4 regions of the Marinobacter sp. KM021 genome follow, and region 4 is predicted to be linked to each of the others. Evidence: predicted binding sites of a transcription regulator. Region 4 holds the regulator's gene; each other region holds the start of a gene.
What was found. The regulator FliA, encoded in region 4, starts transcription of late flagellar genes. The targets are predictions, from matches to a motif close to CTAAAGTTTNNNNNNNNNNNGCCGNTAA.
Positions count from the first base shown of each region.

Region 1: the regulator FliA is predicted to act here: its motif matches at 1,988-2,015, upstream of RVM24_RS09495 (flagellin).
Region 2: the regulator FliA is predicted to act here: its motif matches at 2,179-2,206, upstream of RVM24_RS10815 (methyl-accepting chemotaxis protein).
Region 3: the regulator FliA is predicted to act here: its motif matches at 2,093-2,120, upstream of RVM24_RS15100 (methyl-accepting chemotaxis protein).

Region 1 covers NZ_CP136129.1:2,009,854-2,017,951, reverse strand. The annotation lists gene RVM24_RS09505 (motility associated factor glycosyltransferase family protein) at 1-134, opposite strand, end outside; gene RVM24_RS09500 (flagellin) at 254-1,732, opposite strand; gene RVM24_RS09495 (flagellin) at 2,104-3,576, shown strand; gene RVM24_RS09490 (flagellar protein FlaG) at 3,648-4,082, shown strand; gene fliD (flagellar filament capping protein FliD) at 4,276-6,234, shown strand; gene fliS (flagellar export chaperone FliS) at 6,301-6,699, shown strand; gene RVM24_RS09475 (substrate-binding periplasmic protein) at 6,719-7,486, shown strand; gene RVM24_RS09470 (argininosuccinate synthase) at 7,562-8,098, shown strand, end outside.
Region 2 covers NZ_CP136129.1:2,309,359-2,317,456, forward strand. The annotation lists gene RVM24_RS10810 (DUF4870 family protein) at 1-361, opposite strand, end outside; gene RVM24_RS10815 (methyl-accepting chemotaxis protein) at 404-2,044, opposite strand; gene RVM24_RS10820 (PhoX family protein) at 2,261-4,294, opposite strand; gene RVM24_RS10825 (2OG-Fe(II) oxygenase family protein) at 4,476-5,414, shown strand; gene RVM24_RS10830 (hypothetical protein) at 5,490-5,783, opposite strand; gene RVM24_RS10835 (hypothetical protein) at 5,863-6,114, opposite strand; gene RVM24_RS10840 (alkane 1-monooxygenase) at 6,361-7,656, shown strand; gene RVM24_RS10845 (crotonase/enoyl-CoA hydratase family protein) at 7,896-8,098, opposite strand, start outside.
Region 3 covers NZ_CP136129.1:3,202,524-3,210,621, reverse strand. The annotation lists gene RVM24_RS15105 (hypothetical protein) at 1-346, opposite strand, end outside; gene RVM24_RS15100 (methyl-accepting chemotaxis protein) at 375-1,988, opposite strand; gene uvrD (DNA helicase II) at 2,241-4,406, shown strand; gene RVM24_RS15090 (undecaprenyl-diphosphate phosphatase) at 4,739-5,536, opposite strand; gene arsB (ACR3 family arsenite efflux transporter) at 5,671-6,735, opposite strand; gene arsH (arsenical resistance protein ArsH) at 6,745-7,461, opposite strand; gene RVM24_RS15075 (metalloregulator ArsR/SmtB family transcription factor) at 7,553-8,098, shown strand, end outside.
Region 4 covers NZ_CP136129.1:650,498-658,595, forward strand. The annotation lists gene flhF (flagellar biosynthesis protein FlhF) at 1-1,229, shown strand, start outside; gene RVM24_RS03100 (MinD/ParA family protein) at 1,300-2,112, shown strand; gene RVM24_RS03105 (RNA polymerase sigma factor FliA) at 2,145-2,888, shown strand; gene cheY (chemotaxis response regulator CheY) at 3,048-3,431, shown strand; gene RVM24_RS03115 (protein phosphatase CheZ) at 3,452-4,237, shown strand; gene RVM24_RS03120 (chemotaxis protein CheA) at 4,258-6,351, shown strand; gene RVM24_RS03125 (protein-glutamate methylesterase/protein-glutamine glutaminase) at 6,396-7,562, shown strand; gene RVM24_RS03130 (flagellar motor protein) at 7,562-8,098, shown strand, end outside.

The DNA.
Region 1 (8,098 bases), 1.4 Mb from region 4:
TTGCTAATAACGACTTCAGCTTCCGTCAGCTTATAGTTTGCGTAGTAACGGTAGATGTCAGGGTAGAATTTCTTGAAGAATAGGAGATTAGTTTCGCGACGACGAACAAATTCCAAGGCTTTGTTTTTAACCACTGCGGCGAACTCCGGGATGCTGCTGAGTTTTAAGTCATCTTAGCATATGGTCATAAGGCAGGCGTAAGAGATAGCTCCGTACCGAAGGACTCGGTACGGAGCTATCCTTTTTCTAAAGCTTATCCTTGCAGGAGCTGGAGCACCTGCTGAGGTCTAGCATTAGCTTGTGCTAGAACTGATAGGCCTGCCTGCTGGAGAACCTGAGTTCGAGCAAGCTCGGCAGTCTCTGCAGCGAAATCTGCGTCACGAATTCGGCTGTTCGCTGCACTTAGATTCTCTGACGTGGTGCTTAGATTCGCGATTGTTGATTCGAACCTGTTCTGGACAGCACCAAGCTCGCTTCGGATAGCATTGATTGTCGTGAGCGCTGAATCAACGCGTTTTATTGCATCGTTGGCGCCGGCCACAGTTCGAATGTCGACACCCTCAAGGCTTCCCGAGGCAGTAATGGTTTCTCCACCTGCGAGAAAACCAGCATTTTCCGGCGAATTGCCGCCGATAGTAATATCTTCGAGCGCCTCGATCGTCACTTGTCCGCGGAGTACAGCACCTGCGGCAGTACCGATTGTCAATGCGAGCCCGGACGTGCTTCCAGTCGCCGTAGCTGCAGCAGTTCCAACAGCCGTTGTCTCAGCCGTGATGGTAATGTTCTTGCCATCCGCATTAGTCAGAATAACGCCAGTGGAGTTGCTACTCGCAGTCAATCCCTCAATACCCTGCGCATTGATCGCGGCAGCGAGGTCTGCACTATCCAGCGAATTGGTGGAGCCGGCCGCAATGGTCTCAGTCACGGTGACAGCAGAGGCTGTGCCCACGCTGATCGACAATGAGTAGACAGTGTCGTTACCAGAAGTGGCCGCAGCTCCATCAATCGCGGCAAACGTCACATCCTGTACGTTGGTTGCCGAAACAGTAGGTAATCCTGGTATGTTCGCCTGTTTAATAGCATTTACTGTGGCTTCGGCAGAAGCGTCTGTTCCAGTTCCAGGTATCGGATAGGCTTCGCTTTGTCCTACAGAAATCGTCAAATCACCATCAGCTAACGGAACATCTGATATCTGGCGCGGGCCCGAAGATGCGAGAGAGCCAATTTGATCGGCTCTAGACCCACGGGACAAATCGACGCTGATGGTATCGCCCGAATTCGCACCGACCTGGAATGTTTTCTCCCCGAAGGACCCATCCAGTACCTTCAGGCCGTTAAAGTTTGTTTGTTCAGCTATGCGCTGTATTTCTTCGATCCGCTGCTGAACCTCTTGATCAAGCGCGATTCTGTCGGACGCACTGTTGGTCGCGTTGGCAGATTGAACTGCCAGATCTCTAACGCGCTGCAGGTTATTAATGACTTCGTTTAATGCTCCTTCGGTAGTTTGTGCAAGGGATATACCGTCACTAGCATTTCTTTGGGCGACATTGAGACCAGAAATTTGTGACTGAAACCGCGTGGATATGGCAAGGCCGGCAGCATCGTCTTTGGCCGAATTAATTCGGAGGCCGGAGGATAGTCGCTGCAGTGCCACGTTGGCATCACCTTGTGAGGCATTGAGGTTTCGTTGGGCATTCAATGAAGCAATGTTGGTATTAATCACCTGAGGCATATCAATTCTCCTTGCTCAGAGTTGCCGGTCGCTAGAGCTCTATGTTGAATAGTGCGCTTCGGCAGAAATTCGTTGAGTTACAGTCTTGGTTGTCACTAAGCGAAGGGTGTGCCAGTTTTTTTAAAATAGCTTTATCGTTTTGTTTTTAAAAACTTTATCTGATGGTATGAGTCTGAAACCTGATGGGTGTTGTGGGAGGTGAAGGGAAAGAAATTGCCGGTTTTACATTCCTTTACAAAATCTTGAATTTTTTTTCTAAAGCAATTTGGCTCAGTGCCGTTAATCAGGATAACAGGGTGGCGCTCTAAACATGTAAGTCGAGCGCTAGGCCTCATCCATGAAATCACGACATCAGTCGAAGGAGAAGCATTATGGCTCTCGGTATCAACACCAATGTAGCGTCACTAAACGCACAGAACCAACTGAGTAAGTCTCAGGGGATGAACGACCAAGCATTGCAGCGTCTGTCCTCAGGTCTTCGTATTAACTCCGCGAAGGATGACGCTGCGGGTCTGGCGATTTCGACGCGGTTTCAGTCCCAGATTTCTGGCTTGAACGTTGCCACCCGAAACGCCAATGACGGGATCTCTTTGGCGCAGACTGCTGAAGGTGCTCTTAATGAGATCACTAACAACCTCCAGCGGATTCGCGAGCTCGCAGTTCAGTCGGCCAACGCTACCAACAGCTCTTCTGATCGAGCTGCACTTAACGACGAGGTGCAGCAGCGTCTGGCTGAAGTCGAGCGTATTTCAACGCAGACCGCGTTCAACGGTTTGAAAGTGCTTGACGGCTCCTTTGGTCAGCAGGACTTCCAAGTCGGCGCTAACGCCGGAGAAGTTATTGGTGTTGACTTTACTCAGGGCACTCGTCTCCAGCAGATTGGGTCTCTCGCCACGATGACTGGTACTGCTGACGTGAGTGATGCTGCGCTCGCCGCTGGAGATTTGCAGATTAAGGTGGGGGATGGAGACTTTGTTACAATTGGTGCCTCATCATCGGATTCGGCGGAAGATAAGGCTCAGGCAATAACAGATGCCAATGTTCAGGGTCTCACCTCTGTTTCGGCAACCAATGTACAGGATGTGACGTTTGCCGCGATTGATGGAGCTGCGGCCACTTCTGGTAACGACACTGTCTACTCATTGTCGATCAGCGTGGGCACAGCCTCTGCTGTCACCGTGACTGAGACCATTGCGGCCGGCTCCACCAATTCGCTGGATAGTGCAGACCTCGCTGCCGCGATCAATGCGCAGGGTATTGAGGGATTGACTGCGAGTAGCAACTCCACTGGCGTTATTCTGACTAATGCGGATGGCAAGAACATTACCATCACGGCTGAGACAACGGCTGTTGGAACTGCTGCAGCTACGGCGACTGGAAGCACGTCCGGGCTCGCATTGACAATCGGTACTGCCGCAGGTGCTGTACTCCGCGGACAAGTGACGATCGAGGCGCTCGAAGATATTACTATCGGCGGTGACGATCCAACTGTAGCGGGTTTCGATGATGGCCAGATTGCAGCAGCCACTGGTAACCTCTCTAGCTTGAGTGTTACAGATGTTGCCAATGCCAACGATGCCATCAAAAGGATCGACTCAGCGTTACAGACCGTGAACAGTTTCCGAAGCGAGCTCGGTGCGGTTCAAAACCGCTTCGAGTCCACCATCGCCAACCTGAGCACCTCGGTCGAGAACCTCAGCGCATCCAACAGCCGTATCCTGGACGCTGACTTCGCGGCAGAAACTGCCAACCTGGCTAAATCCCAGGTACTGCAGCAGGCCGGTATCTCCGTCCTGGCTCAGGCGAACGCCCGTCCGCAGCAGGTTCTGTCCCTCCTGCAGTAAGGGGCATAGCGGTAACGGCCGGAACCCTCGGGTTCCGGCCTTCCGCCGTTGAAGGATAGCGAGGTACAGCTATGAATGACGTTAACCTGAACAGCCCGGACCTGAAACTGGTGCGCTCTGGCGCCCAGGCTCCGGCCAAGGCACTGTCGTCATCTCAGGCCGAGGGCCGGAACGCCCCTGACCTTGCTGCTTCGGCTGCCGGTACCCGCCAGGTGCAGGCTCCTCAGGTTGCTCAACAGGCTTCGCAGGCTGAAAAGCTGCAGGCCCGTAATGAAGAGCAGCGCAAGGAGCTGAATGAGGCGGTTAGCCAGTTGAACGACTTTGTTCAAACCGTGCAGCGGGATCTTCAGTTTGAAGTGGATAACGAAATGGGCCAGACCATCGTAAGGGTGGTTGATCAGCAAACCCAGGAAGTGATCCGCCAGATCCCGGACGAAGTGGCAATGAGGTTGGCAGAAAAATTGCAGCAGGACGAACCGCTGACGTTGTTTAACATCAAGGTGTAAAAGCTTGCCGCTTTTGCGCGGGTGAAAACGACGGTATTTCAGCACCGCCGCCTCTGAGAAGAGCCGGCGGTGTTCTGCGTTTACGCACTGTTACAAATCGGCATAGGAATTTTCCGAAAAAAGGCAAAGTTTTGCCGCCTGCTGCCGATAAACTGATCAGTACAGAGAATCGCCCCCCTGAGGAGGCACGGTTATGGCCAGTATTTCATCATTAGGTATCGGCTCCGGCGTTTTGACGTCGGATCTTGTCGACCAGTTGGTGGCTGCGGAGCGCAGGCCCACGGAAGTTCGGCTGGATCAGAAAACAGAGCGTACAGAAGCGCTTATTTCTGCCTATGGCATGTTGCGGAGCGCCGTAACGGAGCTGCGCCTGCCTATGCGACAGCTCGGTTCTGCGGATGCGATGAAGTCGTTTTCGGCCACTTCCTCGGGTAGCAATATTGATGTGTCGGTGGATGCCAGCAAGGCCAGCCGCGGCTCTTACAGCCTCGATGTGAAAAGTCTGGCGCAGTCCCAGGCCCTGGCCAGCCGGGATGTGTTCGCCGACCGGGATGCCACCAGCGTTGGCCGTGGCACCATGACGCTTCAGGTGGGTGACAAGACCACCAACATCACCATCGATTCTTCCAACGACACCCTGCAAGGCCTGGCGAATGCCATCAACGAGGCCAATGCGGGCGTCTCTGCCGGTGTGATTGATACCGGCAACGGTTTCCAGCTGGTGTTGTCTGCGGATGAGACCGGTGAAGCCAATGCCGTGAATATTTCCGTTACTGAAGATGGTGCCGCTCCGGGTTTGAGCCGGTTTGCTTTTGACACAGCAGATCCCGATAACGTGGATGGCATGCGCCAAACCATTGCGGCGAGCGATGCGGTGATGGAAATCAACGGCGTGGAAATTCGCCGGGCCACCAACACCATTGAAAACGTGGTGGATGGACTGACCTTCAACATTACTGGTGAGGGTAAGTCCACTATCAAAGTGAAGCAGGACACGGCGGCGGTTGCCGAGCGTGTTCAGGCGTTCGTAGACAAGTTCAACGAGCTGCAGGGTACTATTCGTGAGCTGTCTTCGTTCGATAGCGAAACCGGCCGGGGCAGTATTCTGACCGGGGATTCCACGGTTCGGAACATTCAGAACCAGTTGAAGCGGGTTTTAACAGATATTATTCCCGGGCTGGAAAACGCCAGTGTGCGGAGCCTGGCAGATGTGGGTATCAGCACCGATTTTCGTACTGGTGAGCTGCAGTTTGATAGTCAGAAGTTTCAGCAGCAGCTTCGGGAAAACCCGGATGATGTAACCGCTCTGTTTGCAGAGCAGGGCAGAACTAGCGATTCCCAGGTGGAGTTTGTTCGTAGCGGCTCTAATACTCGCCCGGGTGATTACAGTATTAATGTTACCCAGATGGCGACTCGGGGCAGTTTGAATTACGCGAGCGCCGATACCGTTAATGTTGGCGCTGACAACAGTTTCACTTTCCGGGTAGATGGTGAAACCACAGCGACTGTTTCGATTGCTGCAGATAACTATTCCGGTGAAGATTTTGCCGCTGCCATTCAGGCAGCCTTGCGCGAGAACTCGGCATTGAACGCGGCAGGCCGTTCGGTTCAGGTGGCTTATGATGCCACAGAGGGGTTGACGTTTACCTCTAACCGCTTTGGTAGCGATTCTAACGTAAGCCTGACCGGGCTGAGCAACGTTACAGGGCTTAACACCGCCACCGGCACCGCCGGCCAGGATGTCCAAGGCACCATTAACGGCCAGACTGCCCAGGGCGACGGCCAGGTGCTGTTCCTGGCAAACAGTGCCGGTGGCGATGCCGCTGGCCTGCAGGTGCGCATTACCGGTGGTGACGTAGGCAACCGTGGCTCGGTGAAGTTCATCGAGGGCGTGAGTGAACGCGCGGTAGATGCCATTACCAGCATTCTGGGTGCAGACGGTGCGTTGAGCTCCCGAACCGATGCCCTGAACCGGGACCTGGAGCGCATCCAGGAAGACCGGATCAAGCTGGACTTGCGGATTGAAAGCTATCAGGAACGCCTGGTGAAGCAATTCAGCGCCGCCGATTCCCTGATCTCCCAGCTTAACAGCACACGAGATTACGTGAGCCAGCAGTTGGCGGCCCTGGCGCCGAACAGGCAAAACGATTAAGTCAGCTATACTGATGGTTGGCCAGCCAACCATGGCATACCGGACAACGGTGAAACGAGGTTATATATGAACGGTTTACAGGCGTATCAGCGCGTTAATACCCAAACCAGCATCACCGATGCAGACCCGCACAAGTTGATTCAGCTGCTGTATAACGGGGCGATCGAGCGGATTAACATGGCCAAGTCAAAAATTCAGGCCAAGGATTACGCAGCTAAGGCTCAGTTACTCAATAAAGCCATTGAGATTATCGGTGGCCTGCGGGCGTTCCTGGATTTCGAAAAAGGCGGTGAACTGGCCACCCGGCTGGAGGCTCTATACGACTATATGGAGCGCACTTTGCTGGAAGCCAGTGCCAAGAATGACGTTGCCAAGCTGGATGAAGTGCTGACCCTGCTGCGTTCCGTGAAAGACGGCTGGGATGGCATTCGCGACGAGGTGGTGAACCAGCAGCAGGCGGTTTGAATTAGCGTTGGTCGAGCACATGGCGTTTTTTCGCGGGCTGTTGGTGGCCTTTCTGCTTGCAGCTGCCCCGGTTAGCGCGAGTGATCAAGTCGTCGGCTCAAACGAAGGCCTTCCTGCCAACTCGCCGGCGATGTTTGCGATTCCTGATGTCTGGCCCTGGGGCTTTCAGGATAATCAGGGTGAACTGCAAGGCAGTCTGATTACGCTGATGGACCGTTTATCAGAACTCTCGGGTGTTCACGTAAGTGCGCAGTTGCTTCCTTTGCGGCGCGTCATACTTGACCTGCACACGGGACGGGCAGAATTTGCTTTTCTGTTTCAAAGTCCAGACCTGGACGAGAACACCATTCCCGTCGATACCGTACTTCAGATCAATCTGATGCTGATGGCGATGCGTGACACCGATTTCCCCCTGACCCTGGATGGCCTGGCCGGCAAGCGTGTCGGCTATGTGCGGGGTACCTATCTTGGTGAGTCGTTCAAAGCGGATGAGGCTGTGATGAAAGTGCCGGTTTATAACATTCGGCAAGCCATTGAAATGCTGATGCTGGGGCGTATTTCAGCGGTGCTTGCCAGCGATCACAACATCGCGATGACGATTGACGCTTACGGCTTTCCCGCAGAAGAGTTCCGTCTGCAGGAGCATGTAAAGGGCCAAAAGGCCCGGCTGTATATGTCACCAGACAGCGGCAACCCGGAACACGCTCGTCTTTTCAAAGAAGCACTGCAACACATGCGTGACAACGGCGAGTTACAGCGCATTTTCCAGACTTCTTCCGCCCAATAGCCATTCCCCCCGCACTCCCGTACAATACGCACCTTCTTTTCAATACATCCATTCTGTTCAGTCTGGAGCAAGGGCATGTCTGATATCAAAAAGGTGGTGCTGGCTTATTCCGGTGGCCTGGATACTTCCGTGATCGTTCGGTGGTTACAGGACACCTATAACTGTGAGGTGGTGACCTTCACCGCCGACATCGGCCAGGGCGAGGAAGTTGAGCCGGCGCGCGCCAAGGCGGAAGCGTTGGGCGTTAAGGAAATCTACATTGAGGACCTGCGCGAAGAATTTGTGCGCGACTACGTGTTCCCGATGTTCCGCGCCAATACCATCTATGAGGGCGAATACCTGCTGGGTACTTCCATCGCCCGCCCGCTGATTGCCAAACGTTTGATCGACATTGCCAACGAAACCGGCGCGGATGCGATTTCCCATGGCGCTACCGGTAAGGGTAACGACCAGGTGCGTTTCGAGCTGGGTGCCTACGCGCTGAAGCCGGGTGTTAAGGTAATTGCGCCTTGGCGTGAGTGGGACCTGAACTCCCGTGAAAAACTGCTGAAGTACTGCGAAGAGCGCAACATTCCGGTGGAAATGAAGAAGGGCAAGAGCCCGTACTCCATG
Region 2 (8,098 bases), 1.7 Mb from region 4:
GTGCCTTGCCGTCGTTCAGCGCCAGGGCGCCTTTAACAATGCGATAGATCACCCAGATGGCCATCCCCAGAAGGATAAACCAGCCAATAATCACCATCAGGGTAAGGGTGCCGATCACCAGCCACAGCAGGCCAATCCAGAAGGTGCGGATCTGCCAGCGAAAATGGGGCTCAATCCAGGTGCCACGCACCTCATCCATCTTGACGTAGTTGATGATCACCCCGACCAGCGCAGTGATCCCGCCAAGAAAGAATGCCAGTCCCTGCAGAATATAGACAATAATCGCCAGGTTGCGGGCGGAATCCGCCCCCTGCGGTTTGTTCTGATTTGATTCGGCGGGAATAAACTCAGGCTCAGCCACGGGCAACTCCTTTCAACCAAACCCGCAGCATAGCAGCGAACCTCAGTGCCCGGAAGGCCGGTAACCTATCCGGAAACCACCCCAGTGCTTGCCGTTGACATAGATGGGCACCGACAGGTCATGCATGATCTCACCGGTATCGCGCCGGTAGGTTTGCAACAGCATGTCCTGAGTGTGACTGCCACAACGAATACCGGTGCGATCATTGAACAGTCGCTTGCTCCGGCTTTTCACCAGATCCACTTCGGGGTTACCGGTGGGCGGGTGGGCAAAATCCCGATTGTGGGTTGGCACGTAGCCATCCGGGGCGCAGGCAATGGAGAAGACGATGGCATCGTGGGAATTCTTGATGCTCTCCTGCACCGCTGGCAGCACCTGGTCAGTGAAACGGTCGAAGGCGCTGCTGTATTGCTGGGGGTTGGTGTTCGGGATCGACTCTCGTTTCTTCTCGAATAGGGCCGATTCGCTCAGTTTGCCCTGCTGAATGGCCTGCTCAAAAAGCTCACCGATCTGGGCGGCTCCCGCACGCGCCTGATCAAAGAACGATCGGTGGTAACTTTGGCTACTGTTCAACGCAAACGAGGCATTGGCGTTTTCCGCCAGTTCCATCAGGGTAGCCGCCTGGCCCGCCAGAGAAGCCACACTGCTGTCGCTTTCAGCAATATGATCTCGCACCGATTCAATGACAGAGAACACCTGTTCCAGACTCTGCTCATTGGCCTGGTCAATCTCTGCAATACGGGCAACCTGCTGCTGCACCCGGTCGGATTGGTCGCGAATCAGATCCAGCTGCGCGCCAACGCTTTCAACGGATGTCAGCCCCTGCTCCACGGAGCGGGCCAGGTCCTCAATTCGGGCAACGATCAGGGAAGTATCGCCCTGGATTTCTTCCAGGGTTTCCGCCACTTCGCTGGTCGCTTGTGCAGTGCGCCCCGCCAGCTGTCGAACCTCATCCGCCACCACCGCAAAGCCCCGGCCCTGATCACCGGCCCGCGCTGCTTCGATAGCGGCGTTCAGGGCCAGCAGGTTGGTCTGCTCAGCAATGCCCTGGATGGTAGAGGTAACGCCCTGGATCTTGGTGGACTTTTCGTTCAGAGCCTGAATCAGGCTGAGATTCTCGCCCGACTGCTGATGCACAATCCGGACACTTTCAATGGCGGAAACCAACGCCTGGCGCCCCTCAACGCTGACTTCCCGGTTCTGCAACGCCATGGTGGCGGCGTTGGTGGCCTGTTCGGACGACTCACGAACAGACTCGGTTATCTTGCCAGCGTAATCGGCCATCTGGGCGGTTTCTTCCACCTGCCGGTCAAGGCGTTTTTTCACCTGATCCGCCGCGTAGGACACTTCGGCGGCGGAAATGGCGTTCTTGTCGGCACTGTCAGACAAGGTTTCAACCAGCGCCTTGCCGGCACGGGCGTCCTCCAGCAACTGCTGGCATTGGGCTCTCAGGGGGTGATCTTCCGCAAGCGAGCCATCGTTCAGGCCGGCAATACCTTTCTCGATCGGCTCCAGTACCCGCACAATCAGATAACCGGCGGCCACCACCAGGCCAAGCACCAGACCAATCAGCATCGAGGCCGCATCCAGTCCTAACAACGGTGCCACCCACAGACAGACAATGCCGAGCGCAACAGCAATGCCCACCCCCCAAATAATTGCAGCGCGATCGAGTAAGCCCATGGTGCCCTCTTCTTTATCATTGCGTACGCAAACATTTTGTTATTTAAGGCCAGCGTTGAGAGTAAAGAAATGATTCAGGTTAATAACTGCTACTTTAGTGGATTCTGGATGCCACTATTGGCTCCCTGATCAATTTATCGGCACTTTCATAGAAATCTGTAACAAAAAAAACCGCGCCACAAGGGCGCGGGTTTCAGGGCGGAACGTGACGGAGCGTTAGCTGCCGATCTTGCCACCGTCATCCTTTGTGATCACCACCGTGGCAGAACGCGGAATACTGTTTCCGCCGTCTGGCCAGTGGCTGATCAGGTTGCCGTTCTCAAAATCATCACGGCTTGTTGTTGCGCCAGGGTGCTGCACGTTGATAAACATTGTGCGCTGGTCCGGGGTGGTGACAACGCCGGTGATTTCCTGGCCAATAGGGCCTGTCAGGAATCGGCGCAAAACGCCATTGACCGGGTCTGCAGCCAGCATCTGGTTATTACCGAACTGGGCAAAATCGCCACTGTTCTGGACGCTCTCACTGATGTCGGTCTGGATCCACAGACGGGAATCTGCGTCGAACCAAAGGCCATCGGGGTTAACAAATTTCTGATCATCATCCAGACCGGCATTCTGAAACTCCGAATCGTCCTCAGGACCAGCCAGCAGGAAGATATCCCAGTTGAATACCATGGCAGTGCCAGAGTCATTTCCTTCCTGCCAGCGAATGATATGTCCCCAGGGATTGGCAGCACGCGGGTTAGCTTCATCACTCTCTTCCCGGCGGGAGTTGTTGGTCAGTGTGAAGTACACCTCGCGGGTGTTTGGATCTACTGCCCCCCACTCAGGACGGTCCATTTTTGTAGCACCGACCGCATCGGCAGCAGAGCGTGTGCGTACCAACACATCCGCCTGGCTGCTGAAGCCATTCTCAGCAGTCAACTCACCCAAGCCAAAGACCAGGGGAATCCACTCGCCGGTGCCGTCTTCGTTAAACTTGGCGACGTATAAGGTACCAGAATCCAAAAGGTGTCCACCGGCCGTAGCGGCATGATAGGGCTGGGCGCTAACGAACTTGTAGATGTACTCAAAGCGCGCGTCATCACCGGAGTAACAGACAACCGGCTGACCCTCGATTGCAGGAGCAAAGACGACCCCTTCGTGGGCAAAGCGACCCAACGCCGTGCGTTTGACCGGTTTGGAGGCCGAATCGAACGGATCGAACTCCACCATCCAGCCAAAGCAATGGGGTTCATTACGGAAGTCATCCGTTGCGGACGCGCCGGATGGAGTGGCGTTAAATCGGGTGTACTGCTCTTCGCCGCTCTGAGCCAGTTCCCACGCATAGCGGGACGAACCTGAGGAACGAACACCGTAGCGACTCTGGGAATCCGGCTGTTCAGCGGTATTGAGGAAGTAACCCGCCCAATTCTCCTCAGACATCATATAAGTGTTCCAGGGTGTTACGCCATGGGCACAGTTGTTCAGGGTTCCACGGGTTTCGGTACCGGCCGGGCTGAACTGGGTTTTGACAAAATCAGAACCCCGGACGGGCCCGGAAATTTCCATCGCGGTCAGGGCGGTGATCCGACGATTGAACGAATCTCCTTGCACAGGCGCCCACACACCGCTGGCATCACGCTGCACCCGGTACACGGATACACCGTGCGCATTCATTTCACGAAGCACCTGATCGGTATCCCGGGTTGACTCATCAATCATCGGGAAAGAACCGCTGCCGAAGTTCTGACCTTGGGCAGCTTGATGCATGAAGCGGGGTTCGATGTATTCGTGGTTCAGGACAAGCAAACCATCTTCCGAGCTCCCCTCAATCGGGAAGTAATGCATACCGTCGTGGTGGGAGCCGATCTGGGCCGCCTGATCGGCACCGGAATTATCCAGTGAAAACTCAGGGAAAACGCCCTCGTTAGACAAGATCGGGTCGCCCCAGGCGCCAATCACACGAGCAGAATATCCTTCAGGCACGACAATGGAGTCTGCCTCACTCACGGGAACAGCCTTAAAGCCTACAAGGTCAGGCGCCGTTGTCGAACCGCCCGTACCGCCAGAGGAGCTTGAACCTCCGCACCCAGTCAGAGCTGCCCCGCCAAAAACGCCTGCAACGGCAGCTGCAAGACCGCCTTTCAAAACGCCACGACGGGCGAGACGGGCCTCAAGAATAGAGCCGAAGGTGCGATTGCCGGAGTTATTACACTCAGGCTCGTAACCTGGGTCTTGATGAACGGGGTTGAGATTACGCTTATCCATGGTTTCTCTCTCTTTTCGAGTTATGTTTCGGAAACCTGATGGTCGCTATTAATCATTGCGTTTGGTTGACGATGTGATTGCAAGTACTGGTCATATTTATGACAGCGGCTGCAAAGCTTTTGTCACGTATAAACAGGACAATAGGCGAGTAGATAACAAAATCGCGACTCAGGGAGTTTCAATGAAGTTACGCGCTGGTGAGCCATTTCCAGATTTTGTATTGCCGGCGGTGGGTGGAGCAAACAGGCTTTTCTACGAACAATATTGCGGGAAGCCTGCCCTGCTCATCATCAGTGCCTCTCCACAGAGGTTTGAAGCACTGGAGAGGATGGAAAATGCCAACCTCACAATCTTAGTGTTCGGCAAGTCCCGCTTAGGTCCAAGTGGTGGCCCAGTCATTAATTTACCTGAACGCCTTTGTGAAAAGCTGGATGCAAACGCCTCCACGGCGACGAAAGCTGTGTTACTGACTTCAAGATTGAGGATAGAAAAGATCTTCGATACCCCCTCGCCTGAGTTACTGGAAGAGGTGGCAATGCAGGTTGCGCCATTAAGAGAGGTGGGGCGCATCGTCACGGGAGCGGCACCGGTTCTATTCGCAGACTCGATCATCGAGCCAGACCTATCCCTGGCACTGATTGAAATGCATCAATCGGATAACTTCGAGAGCAGAATAAATCGAGGTATCGGCAGCGAGCAGAAGCTAAAAGTCGATCCCCGTGTCAAGTCTCGCTGGGATCATCCGCTAATCGATCAGGGCCTGATACAGCAGCTTACTGCCGAAATAGCACGAGGATTGATACCAGCGATTACACGATCATTCCACTTCAAGCCCACTCGGTTTGAGGGCTACAAAGTTGTGGCCTACAAATCGACCGACAACGGCTGTTTCGGTTTGCATCGGGATAACGTCGCGGAGGAGGTGAGGCATCGGCGCTTGGCTTTGTCAATTAACCTGAACACTGACTTTGAAGGTGGCGAGCTGTATTTCCCAGAGTACTCAACGGATCTTTACCGTCCTGGGGCAGGCAGTGCGCTTGTCTTTTCCGGGAGCTTACTACATGGAGTAAAGCCTGTTACATCGGGCGTGAGGTATGCACTGATCACTTTCCTCTGGTAATACGTTGACGCAAATCAACATCCAGTAAAGCGGCAAGGCACATAAGTGCGCCTTGCCGACCCAGCAACTTCGAGATTACTGCACCATCTCGTCATAACCCTCTTCCATGGCATCACCGGCTTCATCGGCTGCTTCGCCCATTTCTTCACCGGCTTCTTCGGCGCCTTCCTTCATCTCGCCCCAGGCACTTTCATCCTGACCCGTGGCGTTTTCCCAGGTTTCTTCGGCTGAATCGGTGGCATCATCCATCATCTCGCCGGCGTTCTCGCCCGCTCGCTCAAAATCCGCACCTTCGTCGCTTTCAGAACTGCAGGCTGCCAGACCAAAAGTTGCAACCAAAGCCAGTGCGCTCAGTGTGAGCTTGTTCATAACATATCCCTCTGTTGATACATGTTTACGACACCAACAGAGTAGGGCCGATGCGCTTTAGATAGCAATTACCTGCCGATTACTCTTTGGTTAACCGCTGGCCGTCCACCATGATGACATGCTCCACGCCGACCACTTTACCTTTCCCCAATACCAGAAAGTCATGACCGGCGCGGCTCAGGAGGTCGCGGATGACTTCATGCACCACGCATATCTGCCCTGCCGGGTCCCGATACACGATCTCGGCCAGTTGCCGTGACCGCACGTATTCGCGAAGCCTTTCCTGTACGCTCCAGGAAATAACAGATGACGACGGATTAGAGGCACTCATAGTTTCTTCCCTGTTGTTCTTGTTGCAAAGAAGTCTGGACCACAACCACGTGTCTTGCCACCTGACACGACAGACCAATAGAGCAATCCGGATACGCCTGCCTGGGTCAGTTCTCTTGATACCTTATCGAAGAATGTTGTCATTCAGGGCCAACGTCACCACCAACCAAAGACGACTGTTGAACTGCAAGATTGTCAGACATAAATTGATAAAACAATAACCCAAGTACACCACGGAGAGTCAGACATGAATGCCAAAGTGAAAGGGTCCCCGGACTCCCACCAGATCAACGAAACGGTTACTCAGGCTGCCGACGCGCCCGCCACCGGCGAAGCAACCACCTGGAAAGACCCGAAGCGTTATATGTGGCTGCTCGGGCCCGCGCTTCCCGGCATCGGCCTGGCGGCGTTAACAGGCTATGCCCTGGCCCCGAAGAAACTCAAGGCCCTGGCTTGGACTGGTCCGGCCCTGGTGCATGGCATCATTCCCGCACTGGACCGCGCCATCGGTGAGGACAAGAGCAACCCGCCTGAATCAGCAGTGAAGTCCCTGGAGCAGGACAAGTACTACGACCGCATTGTGAAGGCGTTTATACCCACCCAGTACGCCATGACCTTTATGGGCGCCTGGCTTGCCAGCCGCAAGAAAACGCCCCTTGAAGACAAGATCGGCCTGACCCTGACCGTGGGTGCTATCAACGGTGTAGGCATCAATACCGCCCACGAACTGGGCCACAAGTCCAACAAGCTGAATAAACTGATGGCCATGGCGGCACTGGCGCCCACCGGCTACACCCATTTCGTGGTTGAGCACAATTTCGGGCACCACAAGCGAGTAGCCACCCCGGAAGACCCGGCCAGCAGCCGGATGGGCGAGAGTTTCTGGAAGTTCCTGCCGCGCACGGTGTTTGGCGGTATGAAGTCAGCCGTCAAGATCGAGAAGGCGCGGCTTGAGCGGAAGGGCAAGAGTTTCTGGAGCCTGGACAATGAGTTGCTGCAGGGCTGGGCGATGAGTGCCGGATTCTTTGGTGCGACTACGCTGATCTGTGGCCCGAGGGCGGTGCCCTTCCTTGCGGCGCAGGCGGTGTACGGTGCGAGCCTGCTGGAGAGTGTGAATTACATTGAACACTATGGCCTGCTGCGCCAGAAAGACGAAAACGGAAAGTACCAGCGGACTCAGCCGGAACATAGCTGGAACAGTAACCATGTGGTGACCAACCTGTTCCTGTATCAGCTGCAGCGGCATTCAGACCATCACGCGCACCCGACCCGGAGTTATCAGGCGTTGAGGCATTTTGAGAAGGCGCCGCAGTTGCCGGGTGGTTATGCGTCGATGTTGTTGCCGGCTTATCTGCCACAGTGGTGGTACGAGATGATGGATAAGCGGGTGATTGATCACTACGAGGGGGATCTGTCGAAGATCAACTGGGATCCGGATCGCAAGGAGGAGTTGATGGCCCGATATGCTGACTACGCTGCGAAGGTGGCGGCGGAGGCAGTGGCTCGGCGGGCTGATGCTTCTTCTGAGTCTGAAGCGGCCTGAGGTCTGACTGATTTATTGGTTTGATTGCCTGCCCTAGCCTGTTGGTTATGGTGCCGGCTTAGGGTTGGGGCCACCCTTCCGGGAGACGCCGTGAACCCATCCATGGGGGCTTGAGCGCATCATCCCTGCTGCGCACACTCCCGGAAGGGTGGCCCCAACTCGCCGCTTTCGCTTCCGTGGGATAGTCGTTGATCCTACGATTCGCTACGGACGAGATTTTGAATGACGGGCCAATCCAGCTATTTACCTTTGAACACCGCTTCCCTTCTTTCCAGGAATGACTGGATTCCTTCTTTGACATCTTCACTGGCCATGACCGGGCGCAGCTCCGGGAACAGGCGTTCCTTGGCCACTTCCTGGCCGTCGGACACGGCAATCTTGGACGATTTCAGGCTGCCCTGAACGCCTAACGGAGCCGCTTTGGCGATCCTTTCGGCGATTT
Region 3 (8,098 bases), 2.0 Mb from region 4:
ACTCGACTTCTGGCTCCCAATCATCGGCGCCGCGCCCAACCAGCTGCATCACAATCTGGCTTTTCTGGGTAACGTCAAAGGTACCCTGCAGGGCGAACAGGCTCAGGTCTTTGACTTCGGATTCTTCGGTGATGCCGGCGTAGCCTGCGTCGTTGCTGGCACGCGCGTAGCCGGTGCTGAAAAAGCCGTTAAACCGGACGCCGGTGTTGCGGGCCGAGTTCAGCTGCTGCTGCATGGCGTTCAGCTGTTGCTGCATGCGCTCCAGGGTTTGCTCGGTATCTTGTGCCATGACTGGCGTGGCGGCAATTGCCAACGCCAGGGGCGCGACGGAGAACAGTCTCTTCATCAGGTACATCCTAGTCTTTGGTTGGGTATTAAACTCGGAACTGGCCGGCAACGCTCTGCAATCCATTACTGACGTCCTGGATCTTGCGGCTGACGTTGTCCAGCTCATCGGTGCTTTCCATCACCGCCTCGGCATTGCGATGCATATCGCCCATGTGGCCGGTGACTTCGCTGAAGGTGGTGCTCTGCTCATAGGTGGCAGCAGCGATTTGTTCGTTCAGCTCGCTGATCTGCTGAACGTTTTCAAGGATCTTGCTCAGGACCTCGCCGGACTCAGTGGTGGCATCGACGCCCTCCCGGGCCATTTCCACGCTGCCTTTCATGGAGGTAACGGCATTGCCTGACAATTTGGACAGCTCGGAAATCACCTGCTGGATTTCTTCGGTTGCTTTGTGGGTACGCACGGCCAGCCCCCGAACTTCATCGGCTACCACGGCAAAACCGCGGCCGTGCTCACCGGCACGGGCAGCTTCGATGGCGGCATTCAGTGCCAGCAGGTTGGTCTGCTCAGCCACGGTTTGAATCGTTTCCAGCAGCCCCCCTACCTTCACGGAGAATTCGTCAAACTGGTTTACCAGGCCTGCAGTCTTTTCGATCTCTGCCATCAACTCCCGGATGGTGCTGATGTTGCTGTTGACCTTCTGCTGACCGGCAGTGGCAAATTTTGCAGCGTCTTGAGTCTGGTCAGACGCGGACGAGGCAAAGCCCGCCACTTCTTCAACGCTCTTGACCAGTTCTTCAACGGAGTTTCGGGTTGAGGAGATGGCCTGGGCCTGCTGGCTGATGCGCCCCAGGTTGGTCCGGCTGGTGCCGGCGAGGTGGGATGCAACATTGTTCAAGTCGCCAATATCGTTCTGGATGGTGGCAAACGAGTTGTGCAGCTTTTCAACAAACTTATTGAACTGGTTCACCAATGCGCGCAGTTCATCTTTGCCTTCATACTGAATTCGGGAAGTAAGGTCGCCCTCGCCAGACGCCATGTTGCGAAGCGAGTTGATAATTTGGTCCAGACTGCTTGAAATGGACCTGCCGATCACGAGGCTAAGCGCAACCAGCGCAATCAGAGCAACCACAAGAATTAACAGCGAAACCGTGCTGGCCTCAGTGGATGCCGCTGTGGTGTTGTCTATCGCATCCACCAGTCTGGTTTCCATGGCGTTGCGCATAGCATCCAGATCACTGCGCAGCTTTTCCAGACGGTTGGCGTTGGCAGAGGCTTCCTGGCCAATGCGGCCGAAATCCGCAGTACCGTCGATAATGGCCATAGCGATGCGGTTGGCGTTGGAGTAGTAAGTGTCCAGGTCTCTACCGAGCTGGTTCGCTTGCTGGCTCAAGCCGGGATTCAGGTCCGCAATCTTTTGCAGGTTGGAGGTAATGTCATTTTTCTGCGCTGCTGTGGCTTCCAGTTGCTGGTCATCGCCAGTGGTTACGGCGCTGTTGATCTGGTTCTCAATAAGCTGCAGCAGACCCCGATTAATGGTAGACAGTTCAAGGGACGGATAGAGCTGGTCACGAACCTCCGCTAGCCGTTGGGAATTGCTCCGCTCGGTAAGGATAGAAAACGCTTGGCTGACGACAAACGCGGTAATCGCAACCACAACCAGCAGTGCCAGTTTGTGAGATATTTTGAGTGATGAGAGCATGTTGTCGGTCCCTGTGCGTCAGCCATACGACTTTAGTCGGGCGGCATTCTAGGTCGTTTTTTGAACGTCTGACACAGAATTACTGTGTCAGTGTGTTAAGGCGTGTATCGGCGGCAGGTCCGCTGTCTTAATCCCTAGTCATTGAATTATTTGGTGATATACCTATTTGTAGGTAGCCGGCAGGACAAAGGACGAATACGTTCAGGCCTGATACAATGCCTGTAAATTTAACCAGTGATGAAGCCGATCTCCATGGATGTCTCCCACATTATCGACCCTCTGAACGACGCCCAGCGCGAGGCCGTTACCGCCCAGAACGATCACCTGCTGGTACTGGCCGGCGCGGGCAGTGGCAAGACGCGGGTGCTGGTACACCGGATTGCCTGGCTGATGACGGTAGACCGGGTGCCGCCCACCGGCATTCTGGCGGTGACTTTTACCAACAAGGCCGCCAAAGAGATGCGCTACCGCATTGAAGAGATGATGAATATTCCGTCTCGGGGATTGTGGTTCGGTACCTTTCACGGCATTGCTCACCGTTTGCTGCGTTCCCACTGGAAAGACGCCGGCCTGCCGGAGAATTTTCAGGTGCTGGACAGCGACGACCAGCTGCGCATGATCAAGCGAGTGATGCGGGAGTTCCAGATTGATGAAAGCCAGTGGCCGCCCAAGCAGGCCCAGTGGTTCATCAACAGCCAGAAAGACGAAGGCCTGCGCGCGGATCACATCCAGGAAAACCCGGGCGATCATTTCACCAGCACCATGCTCAAGATCTACCGCCAGTATGAAAAGCTCTGCCAGCAGGGCGGCCTGGTGGATTTTGGCGAGCTGCTGCTGCGCTCCCACGAACTCTGGTTGCACCGGCCGGAATTGCTGAAGCATTACCAGCAGCGTTTCCAGCACATTCTGGTGGACGAGTTCCAGGACACCAACACCATTCAATATGCCTGGTTGCAGGTGTTGGCCAGCAATCGCGTTCCGCTGACCGTGGTGGGTGATGATGACCAGTCCATCTACGGCTGGCGTGGCGCCAAGATCGAGAACATCCAGCAGTACCAGCGGGACTTCCCCAACGCCCGCCTGGTGCGGCTGGAGCAAAACTACCGCTCCACCCAGATGATCCTGAAGGCCGCCAACTCGGTGATCGCCAACAACCAGGGCCGTTTGGGCAAGGAATTGTGGACCGACGGCCCGGATGGCGAGCCGATCAGCCTGTACGCGGCGTTCAACGAGCAGGATGAAGCCAACTACATTGCCGATTCCATCAATGCCTGGGTTAACGACGGCAATCTGCGTAGCGAATCCGCGATCCTGTATCGCTCCAACGCCCAATCCCGTGTGCTGGAAGAGGCGCTGATGCGACAGGGCATTCCTTACCGGGTATACGGCGGCCTGCGCTTCTATGATCGCCAGGAAATCCGCAACGCCCTGGCGTACTTGCGCCTGGTGCAGTACCACCGGGACGACGCCGCCTTTGAACGGGTAGTAAACATTCCCACTCGGGGCATCGGTGCCAAGAGCCTGGCGGAATTGCGGGAATACGCCACCGAGCAAGGCATTTCCCTGTGGGAATCCGCCGAGCGACTACTGGCGGCGGGCCAGGTAAAAGGTCGGGCGAAAACCGGGTTGCAGTCGTTTATGGAGATTATCAACGGCTTGTCTGAAATGGTCGGTGAGGCGTCATTGCAGGGCCTGATGAAACAGGCCATCGAAGCCAGTGGCCTGAAGGACTACCACGCCAGCGAAAAAGGTGAGAAGGGCCAGGCGAGGGTAGAGAACCTGGAAGAACTGGTGAACGCGCTGTCGGATTTTGAAGTGGAAGACGGTGTCGACCCGCTGGCGGAGTTCATCGCCCAGGCAGCACTGGATGCCGGTGAAGCTCAGGCCGATGCCCATGAAGACAGCGTGCAGTTGATGACTCTGCACTCGGCCAAGGGCCTGGAATTCCCGCTGGTATTCCTGGCGGGTGTTGAGGAAGGTTTGTTCCCTCACAGCATGTCGCTGGAAGAGCCGGGGCGCATGGAAGAGGAGCGTCGGCTGGCCTATGTGGGCATTACCCGGGCGATGAAAAAGCTGGTGCTTACTTACGCGGAATCCCGCCGTTTGTACGGGCAGGAAAAGTTCCATGCGCTGTCGCGGTTTGTTCGGGAGATTCCGGCGGATTGTCTGCAGGAAGTGCGGTTGCGCAATACGGTGACGCGCCCGGCGATGGTGGGGCGCCCCAATGAAAGCATGTTCAGCCAGGATTCGGCCCAGCAGTCCGGTTTCAGCCTCGGCCAGCGCGTTCGTCATCCGAAGTTTGGTGAGGGCATCGTGATGAACTCCGAGGGGACGGGGCACCACACCCGCGTGCAGGTGAACTTTGATGAAGGGGCCAAGTGGCTGGTGTTGGCTTATGCTCCGTTGGAAGCCTGCTAGTTGGTGTTTGGTCCGGCTTGGGGATGGCCTGTTTAAAACACGCCTCAAGACGTCCTGTTCGGCTTGGGCTCCGCCATCCCTGGCTCCGCACAGTTTTAAACAGGCCATCCCCAACCCGAACCTCTGACGTGGGTGCAGTCCGCAACAGGTTAACGGGTTGATTTCAGTCAGTCGTTTGAGGCCCGCAAAGAGTTTGGCGCACAGGGCTGGTAAGGCTTGCCAAAACTGTGCGGAGCCAGGGATGGCGGAGCCCAAGCGTCACATGGATGTGCCGAAGGAGCGTGTTTTGGAAAGCCTTACCAGCTCTGTGCGAGCACCAAAACCGGGAAGGCCTACATCAAGACGGCATAAATCACACCCGCCAATGCGATACGGTAGAGAACGTAGGGCCACATGCCTACCTTGTTCAGCCACTTCAGGAAGAAATGAATGGCGGTGATCGCCATGATAAACGCCGTTACACCACCGACCAGAAACCCGGTCCAGTCCACGGTAATATCAGACGTCGCAGCCTCCAGAAGCTTCACCGCCGAAGCCAGCGCGGTAATCGGAATCGCCAGCAAAAAGGAAAACCGGGATGCCGTCTGTCGGCTCATGCCCAGCAGCAGGCCGGCGGTGATGGTGGCGCCGGAGCGGGAGGTGCCGGGGATGAGGGCCAGGGCCTGTGCGCAGCCTACCAGCAGGGCATCCTTCCAGGTCAGTGAATCCAGGGTCCGGCCTTTGTTCGGGCGCCAGTCGGCCCAGCCCAGGAGCAGGCCAAAGATCAGGGTGGTGAAGAAAATCACTTCCACCGCCCGCAGTTCGTTGTCGATCATGTCCAGCAAGGCCAGCCCGGCCAGGCCCGCAGGGATGGTGCCGATCACCAGGAACCAGGCCATATTGCCCTGGCCAATCATCTGGCGTTTACTCAGGGATAACAGTCCATCCCGGGTGATGGCGAAAACGTCTTTGCGGAAATAAAGCACCACCGCCAGCAGGGTGCCCACGTGCACGGCGAGGTCAAAGCCGACACCCTGGTCAGTCCACTCGAAAAAGGCGGGGATAAGGATCAGGTGGCCGGAGCTGGAGATGGGTAGGAACTCGGTCAGCCCCTGAAGAATGCCGAGAAAAAACGCCTGAAAAAAGTCCATGTGGTCCTGTCCGTCTGGTGGAAGAAATCTCTCCCGGTTTGCCAGCGGGCGATAGTATCAGGCGCGGGCGGGGCTGAACAGGCGGTGTGGATTACCCGCAGGACAGGAGCCCTTGCGGGTAATGTTTATCTTGCTCAGGCAGGAAAGTGGCCACGGGTCTTGTTGGCGATGCGAACCAGCATGAGCATCAATGGCACTTCCACCAGCACCCCCACAACGGTCGCCAGCGCGGCACCCGATTGCAGACCAAACAGGGCAATCGCGGCCGCCACCGCCAGCTCAAAGAAATTGCTGGCACCGATCATGGCGCCGGGCGCAGCAATGCAGTGGCGTACCTTCCAAAGCTTTGCCCAGCCGTAGGCGATGAAAAAGATCAACACCGTCTGGATGATCAACGGCACGGCAATCAGGGCAATGTGCAACGGGTTCTGCAGAATGACTTCACCCTGGAAGGCAAACAGCAGCACCAGCGTGACGATCAGGGCCGCCGGCGTCACCGGCCCCAAGCGTTTCATGAATACGTCGTCGTACCAGCGCTGGCCGTGGCGGGCAATCAGGATGCGGCGTGTGAAATAGCCGGCGGTCAGCGGAATCACAATATAAAGAAGTACCGATATCAGGACGGTATCCCAGGGTACCTGGATATCCGAAATCCCCAGCAGGAACACCACAATCGGTGCGAAGGCGAATAGCATGATGATGTCGTTCAGGGAAACCTGCACCAGGGTGTAGGCGGCATCGCCACGGGTCAGGTAACTCCAGACAAACACCATGGCGGTGCAGGGGGCTGCACCCAGCAGGATGGCGCCGGCAAGGTATTCGCTCGCCAGATCTGGTGCGATGAAGGGCTCAAACACTACCATCAAAAAGAACCAGGCGATGGCAAACATGGTGAAGGGCTTGATCAGCCAGTTCACCGTGGTGGTGATGGCAAGCCCCTTGGGCTCTTTGCGTACCCCGACAATGGCGCTGAAATCGATCTGGGCCATCATCGGGAAGATCATTGCCCAGATCAGGATGGCGATGGGGATGGATACCTGTGCGTATTCAAACCGGGACAGGGTTTCCGGCACGGAGGGCGCCATTTGGCCCAGGGCTACGCCGACAACAATCGCCAGGGCTACCCAGACAGACAGGTAGCGCTCGAAAACACCCATGCCGCCGGATGAAGCCTCCGCGGCCAGCTCGTTACTGCTCATTGCACTTCCTTATATGGAACGTTGGTTCACGCGCTTGGACAATTGTTCTGCACTTTCCCTGCGCTCGGAATAACGATCGGTCAGGTAATCGCTGCGGTCCCGCACCAGCAGGGTGAACTTTACCAGCTCTTCCATGACATCCACGATGCGGTCGTAGTAAGCCGACGGCTTCATGCGGTTGTTGTCATCGAATTCCATGAATGCTTTGGGCACCGAGGACTGATTCGGAATGGTCAGCATCCGCATCCACCGGCCCAGCACCCGCAACTGGTTCACCGCGTTGAACGACTGGGAGCCACCGCACACCTGCATCACGGCCAGGGTTTTGCCCTGGGTGGGGCGCACAGCGCCCAGGGACAGCGGTATCCAGTCGATCTGGGTTTTCATGATGCCGGTCATGGCGCCGTGCCGCTCCGGAGAGCACCACACCATGCCTTCACTCCACTGCACCAGTTCCCGCAGCTCCTGAACCTTCGGGTGGCTGGCATCTTCGGCATCGGCCAGGGGCAAGCCCTTAGGATTAAAGACGCGGGTTTCCGCGCCCATGGCTTCCAGCAGGCGGGCGGCTTCTTCCACCGCCAGGCGGCTGAACGAGCGTTCGCGCAGGGAGCCGTATAGCAGCAGGATTCGGGCTGGGTGGTCTGAGGGGGGCGCCGAGAATACCCTGCCGGTTGTCGGTGTCTCGAACAGGTCGGCGTCAACGTTGGGGAGGTTCTGGAGTTTCATGATTCCGTTTTCGTCCTTTACGACATCATCTTGTCACACTATTATGCATAAAATTAGATATTCGTAAAAACGTATATGTGGGGATGTGGATATGAAGCGCCGAGTTCTGTTTATCTGTACCGCAAACAGTGCCCGTTCCATCATGGCAGAGGCTTTGCTCCGGCACGTGGCCGGAGACCAGTTTGAAGTGGCCAGCGCTGGTACCCAGCCCACCGAGCCGCATCCGCTGGCGCTGCAGGTATTGTCCGAGGCCGGTATTGCCACCGAAGGGCTGTATAGCAAGCAGCTCGCCGAGTTGAAGGGTCAGTACTGGGACTACGTGATCACCCTGTGTGAAAAAGCCGCCCGGGAATGCACCGCCGCTTGCCAGGGTGCGCAGCAGATTGCCTGGGACTTTCCGGACCCGGCAGAGACCAACCGCCACGCTACGTTTGCCCTGACGTTGAAAGAGCTGAAGGAGCGCCTTGGCCTCTTTACCCTGGTGCACCAGAAAGAAACCGGCCTGAAACCCGCCGACTACAGCCCGGTTGCGATCTTCAAGGCCATGGCCGACGACCTGCGCCTGGCCGCGCTGTTACTGATCAAGGATCAGGAAAAACTGTGCGTATGTGAGCTGACCGAAGCCTTCGAGGTGTCG
Region 4 (8,098 bases):
CCAATCGCCGGGTGGACGGAGGCGTCGAAATTGTGACGGCCCTGGACTATGACGAAAATATGGCACGCCAGCGCCTTGGCGAGAAAGCGGCACAGGCCACCAACGGCTCGCGCCTGGCGGAGCTGCAGGCAGACCAGCATCGTCGGTTGGAAGAAGAGTTGAACCGATCGCGCAGTCGCATTCGCGAAGTGCGGGAGAAGCGGGCGGGTGTCGGCGCGGAATATGATCGTGCACTGGCTGATGATCGGCCGGCTGCCGACTGGTCAGGTGAGTTGGCTGGTGGATCGACCTCGGTGGGCAATGCGGGTGGCCGACCAGAGGCGGGCTACTCGGATGAGTTGGCGAGCATGAGAGCGGAAATCAACTCCCTGAGAGAGATGGTCAGCGGCCGTACCTCGGTACCCGAGAAGCCTGCAGTCGCGGCATCCAATGCGGTTCAGCAGAGGCTTGCAGAGCGGCTGCAGGAATTTGGCCTGGGCGCGGAGCTGGCAACCTCTCTGTCCCGTCAGCATCGCGCCGGCAGGTTGGAAGACGGTTGGAAGCAATCCCTGAAGATGCTGGCCACCGGCGTACGTACCGCTCGGGAACACTGGCTTGAGGCCGGCGGCGTCTATGCGCTGGTGGGGCCAACCGGGTCTGGGAAGACCACCACCATTGGCAAGCTGGCAGCCCAATATGTACTGGAGCACGGGCCGGATTCCCTGGCTTTGGTCACCACCGATCGCTACCGGGTGGCAGCCCATGAACAGCTGTTTGTGTTTGGCCGTATCCTCAATGTTCCGGTCCGGGTTGTGGACGAGAGTCATTCCCTGGATGACATTCTGGACGAATTGTCAGACCGGCACCTGGTTCTGATTGATACTGCCGGGCTGACCAGCTCGGATCGCGGTTATCAGGAACAGCTGGCGGAGTTGGCCCGGAGCGATCACAATATCCGTACCCATCTGGTCGTGTCTGCCACCAGCCAGCCGCGCATCATGAAATCCGTGTGGCATTGCTATAAGATGGCAAACCTTGCAGGCTGCGTGATGACCAAAATTGACGAAGCGCTGACACTGGGTGAGTCTTTGGGCTTTGTCATGGAAACCGGCCTGCCAGTGGCATGGTATACCGATGGCCAGAAGATTCCCGAAGACCTGCACCGGGCAGAGGCCATTCCTCTGGTGCGGTTGGGCGTAGAACGCCTGAAAACAATGCAGCACGGCCAGGCCGTTGCAGAAGGGGCCTGAGGCCCGGTGGTACAGCCGGTGCGCTGCCGTTTGTGCCCACACAAGAACGCAGTAAGAGACTGATAACAGTATGAGCAGACCACATCCGGTTCAGGTGATTGCGGTTACCGGCGGCAAGGGCGGTGTCGGCAAGAGTAATGTGTCCGTCAACCTCGGTATCGCGCTGGCCCAGAAAGGCCGGCGGGTGGTGTTGCTGGATGCAGACCTTGGCCTTGCCAATATCGACGTGCTGTTGGGCATTACCGCCAATCGCAATCTGCAGGATGTGCTCAGTGGCGAGTGCGACCTCAAGGACGTTCTGGTCAACGGCCCGGGTGGTATCAAGATTGTCCCCGCATCGTCCGGCACCCAGCGTATGACCCAGTTGAGCCCGATGGAACATGCAGGGCTGATCAACGCCTTCAGCGAGCTGGGTGACCAGATTGATGTGCTGATTGTTGACACAGCAGCCGGTATTTCCGAGTCGGTCGTCAGTTTCCTGCGGGCCTCCCAGGAATTGCTGCTGGTGGTGTGCGATGAGCCTACCTCCATTACCGATGCCTATGCCCTGATCAAACTGATGAATCGCGACTACGGCACCAACCGTTTCCGTATTCTGGCGAATCAGGTGCGAAATGAGCAGGAAGGCCGGCATCTGTATGAAAAACTGACCCGTGTCACCGAGCGTTTCCTTGATGTAGCACTACAATATGTAGGTATCGTGCCTTACGACGAAGCCGTCAAAAAAGCCGTTCAGCGGCAGCGGGCCGTTCTGGATGCCTATCCACGGGCTAAGGCGTCGCTGGCGATCCGTGCCCTGGCAGAGAAAGTGGACAGCTGGCCGCTGCCATCATCGCCAAGAGGGCATCTGGAGTTTTTCGTGGAGCGGCTCGTCGAAGTCTGATCTGAATCCAGTCCTATAAGAAAACCGGATACATGACATTGGCGAAAAACCTGGGAATCTACCATCAGGCTGGCGCAAAAGGCCCCTCTCAGCTGATTGAGGAGCATGCGCCGCTGGTCAAGAAAATCGCCCTTCATCTGATGGCCCGTTTGCCGGCCTCGGTTCAGCTTGAAGACCTCATGCAGGCCGGCATGATTGGCCTGCTGGAAGCTGCACAACGCTATTCCACCGGCAAGGGTGCCACCTTTGAAACCTACGCAGGCATTCGTATCCGCGGTGCCATGGTGGATGAAATCCGCAAGGGCGACTGGGTTCCCCGCTCCGTTCACCGCAATGCCCGCCGTATCGCGGCAGCCATCAAAACGGTTGAAGACCGCACCGGGCGCGAGGCCCAGGATGTCGATGTTGCCGAAGAGCTGGGCATTGACCTGTCGGAATATCATGCGTCCCTGGCAGACGCCAACAGTGGCCGACTTTTTAGCCTTGATGAGCTCAATGAATCCGGAGAGCTGCCGATAGAAGAAACAGAGGCCAGCGATAATCCCCTGGATGGCATTGCATCAAATGCATTCCAGAAAAGCCTGGCAGAGGCAATCGAAGAGCTTCCTGAGCGAGAAAAGCTGGTGTTGAGCCTCTACTACCAGGAAGAGCTCAACCTGAAGGAAATCGGCGCGGTGCTGGGCGTCAGCGAGAGCCGGGTCAGCCAGATTCATAGCCAGGCGGCCCTTCGTCTCAGGGGGCGGTTGTCCGATTGGCGGGAAGACGAGCCAGAATAAACCGGGCCGGCGCTGACCGCGCGGCGCGTAACTGTGTAGATTTTGGTAACCGGCGCTTTACAACGCGGCCAAACACCACACAATAAGCGGTTAAAGCAGCGGCCTGCTAGACTTTCAAAAGGCTTAATGAAATCCGGGTGTTACTGACTGGAGGTCCCATTGGACAAAAACATGAAAATTCTCATTGTGGATGACTTTTCCACAATGCGGCGAATCATCAAGAATCTGCTGCGCGATCTTGGCTTCACCAATACGGATGAAGCGGACGATGGCAACACTGCATTGCCCATGCTCAGGAGCGGCAAGTACGACTTCCTGGTGACCGACTGGAACATGCCTGGCATGTCGGGTTTTGATCTGCTCAAGGCGGTGCGGGCAGACGAGAACCTGAAGAACCTGCCGGTGCTGATGGTAACCGCGGAGGCCAAGCGTGACCAGATTGTGGCGGCGGCGCAGGCCGGCGTTAACGGGTACGTCGTCAAACCGTTTACCGCTGCCGTTCTCAAGGAAAAGATTGAGAAGATCTTCGAGCGAATCCAGTAACCAGAGGTCGGATGGCTGTCATGACTGACAAGAACGAGAACCATCAGGGCCTCGACCCGGAGGTAACCGAAAAGCTCCAGCAGCAAAGCTCCGAACTGGCCGAATGCATCAGTTCCGGCGATTACGCCCGTGCGATGTCGGTGATCAACGAGCTTAGTGAAGTTCGCGACCAGAGCCTCTATCGGGAAGTGGGGCGGTTGACCCGGAGCCTGCACGAGGCTATCCGAAATTTTCAGATAGACGCCCGCAGTGCCGAGCAGAAAGAAGCCTTGTCCAAGATGTCCGATGCCTCGGATCGGCTGGCCTACGTTGTCCAGATGACCAGCCAGGCGGCCAATCGCACCATGGACCTGGTCGAAGAAAGCATGCCGGTGGCGCATACCATGCGCGACGAAGCGACCGCCCTGCGAGACGAATGGCAGCGGTTGCGCCGTCGGGAAATGGAGCCGGCAGAATTCCGGGAGCTGTACGGCCGCATTGATCGCTTCTTTGCGGGCCTGGCCACAGATTCCGATACCCTGTACAGCAACCTGTCAGAAATCCTTCTGGCCCAGGACTTCCAGGATCTTACCGGGCAGGTTATCCAGAAAGTAACGGCTCTTGTGAAAGAAGTCGAAGAGAACCTGCTTGGCCTGGTGGTGATGGCCAGCCACGTGGACCAGCTCACCGGCACCGTGCACCAGATTGAAGAAAAAGAAGAATCGGCCGAAAAAGGGGTAGGGCCTCAGATCAAGGCTGAGGAGCGTGATGATGTAGTTTCGGGGCAGGACGACGTTGATGACCTGTTATCCAGTCTCGGTTTCTGAACGATTATAGAGGGTGACGCATGGCGTTTGATGCCGACGAAGAGATCCTGCAGGACTTCCTGGTTGAAGCCGGCGAGATTCTCGAAAAGCTGTCCGAGCAGCTGGTAGATCTTGAGCAGCATCCGGATGACAGCAACCTGCTCAACGCCATCTTCCGTGGTTTCCACACGGTCAAGGGCGGTGCCGGGTTCCTGCAGCTCGAAGCGCTGGTCAACTGCTGTCACTCTGCGGAAAATGTGTTCGATATCCTCCGCAACCACAAGCGCAAGGTCACCTCCGAATTGATGGACGTGGTGCTGGAAGCTCTGGACCACGTCAACGCCATGTTTGATCAGGTTCGTAACCGTGAAGAGCCGACTCCGGCTCCGGACGAATTGATCGCTGCGCTGGATGAACTTGCCAAGCCGGAAGGCGACACGGCAGCGCCGGCACCGGCAACGCCAGAACCCGAACCTGCCGCCGGTGCGGGCAATGATTCCGGCGATATTACCGACGAAGAGTTTGAGCAACTGCTGGATGCCCTGGCCGATGAAAAAGGTGCAGAGCAACAGCCGGCGGCCGCACCGGAAAACACCTCCGCCAACGACGCCGGGTCAGACGGCGACGAGATCACCGACGACGAATTTGAAGCCCTGCTGGACCAGTTGCATGGTAAAGGCCAGTTTGCTGGCCCCCCGGTTGTTGAAAACGACACCCCGCCGGAGCCGGAACCAGAAGAGCCGGAAAAATCATCCACTGGTGATGATCTGATCACCGATGACGAGTTTGAAAACCTGCTGGATGAGCTGCATGGCAAAGGCAAGAGCCCTGGTGCGGCCCCCGCAGCGGAGACCAAACCTGAGCCTGCGGCCAAGCCTGAGCCAAAGAAGCCGGAACCAAAACAACCGGAACCCGCCAGGCAGGAAGCCAAGCCGGCAGCCCCCTCCGCCCCGGCAAGAGATGCGGCGCCCGCAGCCGAGACCACCGTGCGGGTGGATACCAAGCGCCTTGACGACATCATGAATATGGTGGGTGAGCTGGTACTGGTCCGTAATCGCCTGCAGCGCCTGGGCTCCGAGAGCGAAGATGAACATATGCACAAGGCGGTCGCCAACCTCGACGTGGTGACCACCGATTTGCAGGCGGCGGTCATGCAGACCCGCATGCAACCGATCAAAAAGGTATTCGGGCGCTTCCCACGGGTGGTACGAGACCTGGCCCGAGGGCTGAAGAAAGAAATCAACCTGGTGATGCACGGGGAAGAAACCGACCTGGACAAGAACCTGGTCGAAGCGCTGTCCGACCCGCTGGTTCACCTGGTCAGAAACTCCGTTGATCATGGCATTGAAATGCCAGAGGTGCGGGAAAAGGCCGGTAAGCCCCGTGCAGGCACTGTGACCCTGTCTGCGGAACAGGAGGGGGATCATATCCTGCTTTCCATCTCTGACGATGGCGCGGGTATGAACCCTGATGTTCTGCGCCGAAAAGCGGTGGAGAAAGGACTGTACGACCAGGACGCCGCAGATCGACTGACCGATAACGAGTGTTTTAACCTGATTTTTGCCGCCGGTTTCTCGACCAAGGAACAGATATCCGATGTTTCTGGCCGAGGCGTGGGCATGGACGTGGTGAAAACCAAGATCGGCCAACTTAACGGCCAGATCAACATCGTGTCTGAACAGGGCAAGGGCACCAGCATTATTATCAAGGTGCCGCTCACCCTGGCGATCATGCCTACGCTGATGATCATGCTGGGCGATCAGTCTTTCGCCTTGCCCCTGGTGAACGTGGTTGAAATTTTCCATCTGGATCTGTCGAAAACGAACATCGTCGATGGCCGGGAATGCATTGTGGTGCGTGACAAGGTATTCCCGCTGTTCCACATCAAGCGCTGGCTGGTACATGGCGCGGCTGGTCAGAAAGAGCCGGAAAACGCCCATGTGGTGATTGTGGCCATGGGTACAAAGCAGGTCGGGTTCGTGGTGGACCAGCTGATCGGCCAGGAAGAGGTGGTGATCAAGCCCCTGGGGCGGGCGTTACAGGGTACGCCCGGTATGGCCGGGGCCACCATCACCGGTGACGGCCGCATTGCCCTGATTATTGACGTACCCAGCCTTCTTCAACATTACGGTTAGCGGTACCGGGGCAGATAACATGCAGGATTGTTTAGGAGAAATGGATGACAGTTTCTGTCCTGGTCGTTGATGATTCAGGGTTCTTTCGCAAACGGCTGACGGAAATCCTCACGGCCTCGGGGCAAATTGAGGTTGTTGGTGCGGCAACCAATGGCCGTGAAGGGGTGGAGCTGGCCGAAAAGCTGCGCCCTGATGTGATTACCATGGACTACGAAATGCCCGTGATGGATGGTATTTCGGCGGTTCGTGAAATCATGAAAAAGCACCCGACCCCGGTGTTGATGTTCTCATCTCTGACGTATGAGGGTGCGCGGGTTACTCTGGATGCCCTGGAAGCCGGGGCAGTGGACTTCCTGCCCAAGAACTTCGAGGAAATTGCCCGGGATACCAGCCAACTTCAGAAAATCCTCATCGATCGGATTCTTGACGTGGCCGGCAGCAAGCCCAGCGGTCGTTCTGCGGCCCCGGCTGCACGCCCGGCAGCTCCGCGTCCCGGGGTTACGCGCCCGGCTGCCCCGCAGCCTCCAGAGCGGCCCGCCAGACCGGTAACCCGCGACCGCTCAGCCCCGGCTCCAGTCCAGCCAGAGCCGACCCGCGAGCCGGAAACTCCAAGACGGCCCTCCCGGAAAGCCGCACCAAGACATTACAGCTTGGTTGCAATTGGCACTTCCACGGGAGGACCGGTTGCGTTACAGAAGGTCTTGACCGCGCTGCCGGCCTCTTTCCCGGCTCCCATTGTGCTGGTTCAGCACATGCCTGCCAGCTTTACCCCGGCTTTTGCCGAGCGCCTGAACAAACTTTGCCGTATTCAGGTCAAGCAGGCCGAAGATGGCGATATCCTGAAGCCTGGCCATGCCTTGTTGGCGCCTGGCGGCAAGCAGATGATGATCGAAAATCGTGGCGGTCAGGCGAGAGTCAGGATCCTGCCGGGTGACGAACGGCTGAATTACAAACCCTGTGTGGATGTCACTTTCGGTTCTCTTGCCCGAAGCTTCCCGGGGAAAACCCTGGGCGTCATCCTGACGGGAATGGGAGCAGACGGTAAGGAAGGCTGCCGGATGATGAAGCAGTCTGGCTCAGTGGTCTGGTCCCAGGATGAGAAATCCTCGGTCATCTACGGCATGCCCATGGCCGTTGCCAAGGCCGGATTGAGTGACGAAATCCTGCCGCTTGATGAAGTTGGCCCCCGGCTGGTTGAAGGCGTGAGCTGATGGATATTCTGAGCCTGCTGGGTATCATCCTTGCGTTTGTAGCCATCCTGGGTGGCAACCTGCTGGAAGGTGGTGCGGTCGGGTCCCTGTTCAACGGGCCCGCCGGGCTGATTGTGGTTGGGGGCACACTGGCGGCCACCATTCTGCAAACCTCCTGGCCCATGCTCAAGCGGGCCATGGCGCAGATTCGCTGGGTATTCGTACCGCCCTATATCAGCCTGGAAGATGGTATTGGCAAGGTCATCGACTGGAGCGTCAAAGCTCGTAAGCAGGGTTTGCTGGGCCTTGAAGGCCTGGCAGAGCGGGAGCCGGAGAAATTTGCCCGCAAGGGGCTGCAATTGCTGGTTGATGGCGCTGAGCCGGAAGCCATCCGCAGCATTATGGAAGTGGATCTGGAATCCCGTGAGCAGCGGGATCTTGAGGCGGCGCGTATCTATGAAGCCATGGGTGGTTATTCGCCGACGATCGGTATCATTGGGGCGGTCATGGGCCTGATTCAGGTGATGACCAACCTTGAAGACCCGCAGTCTCTGGGT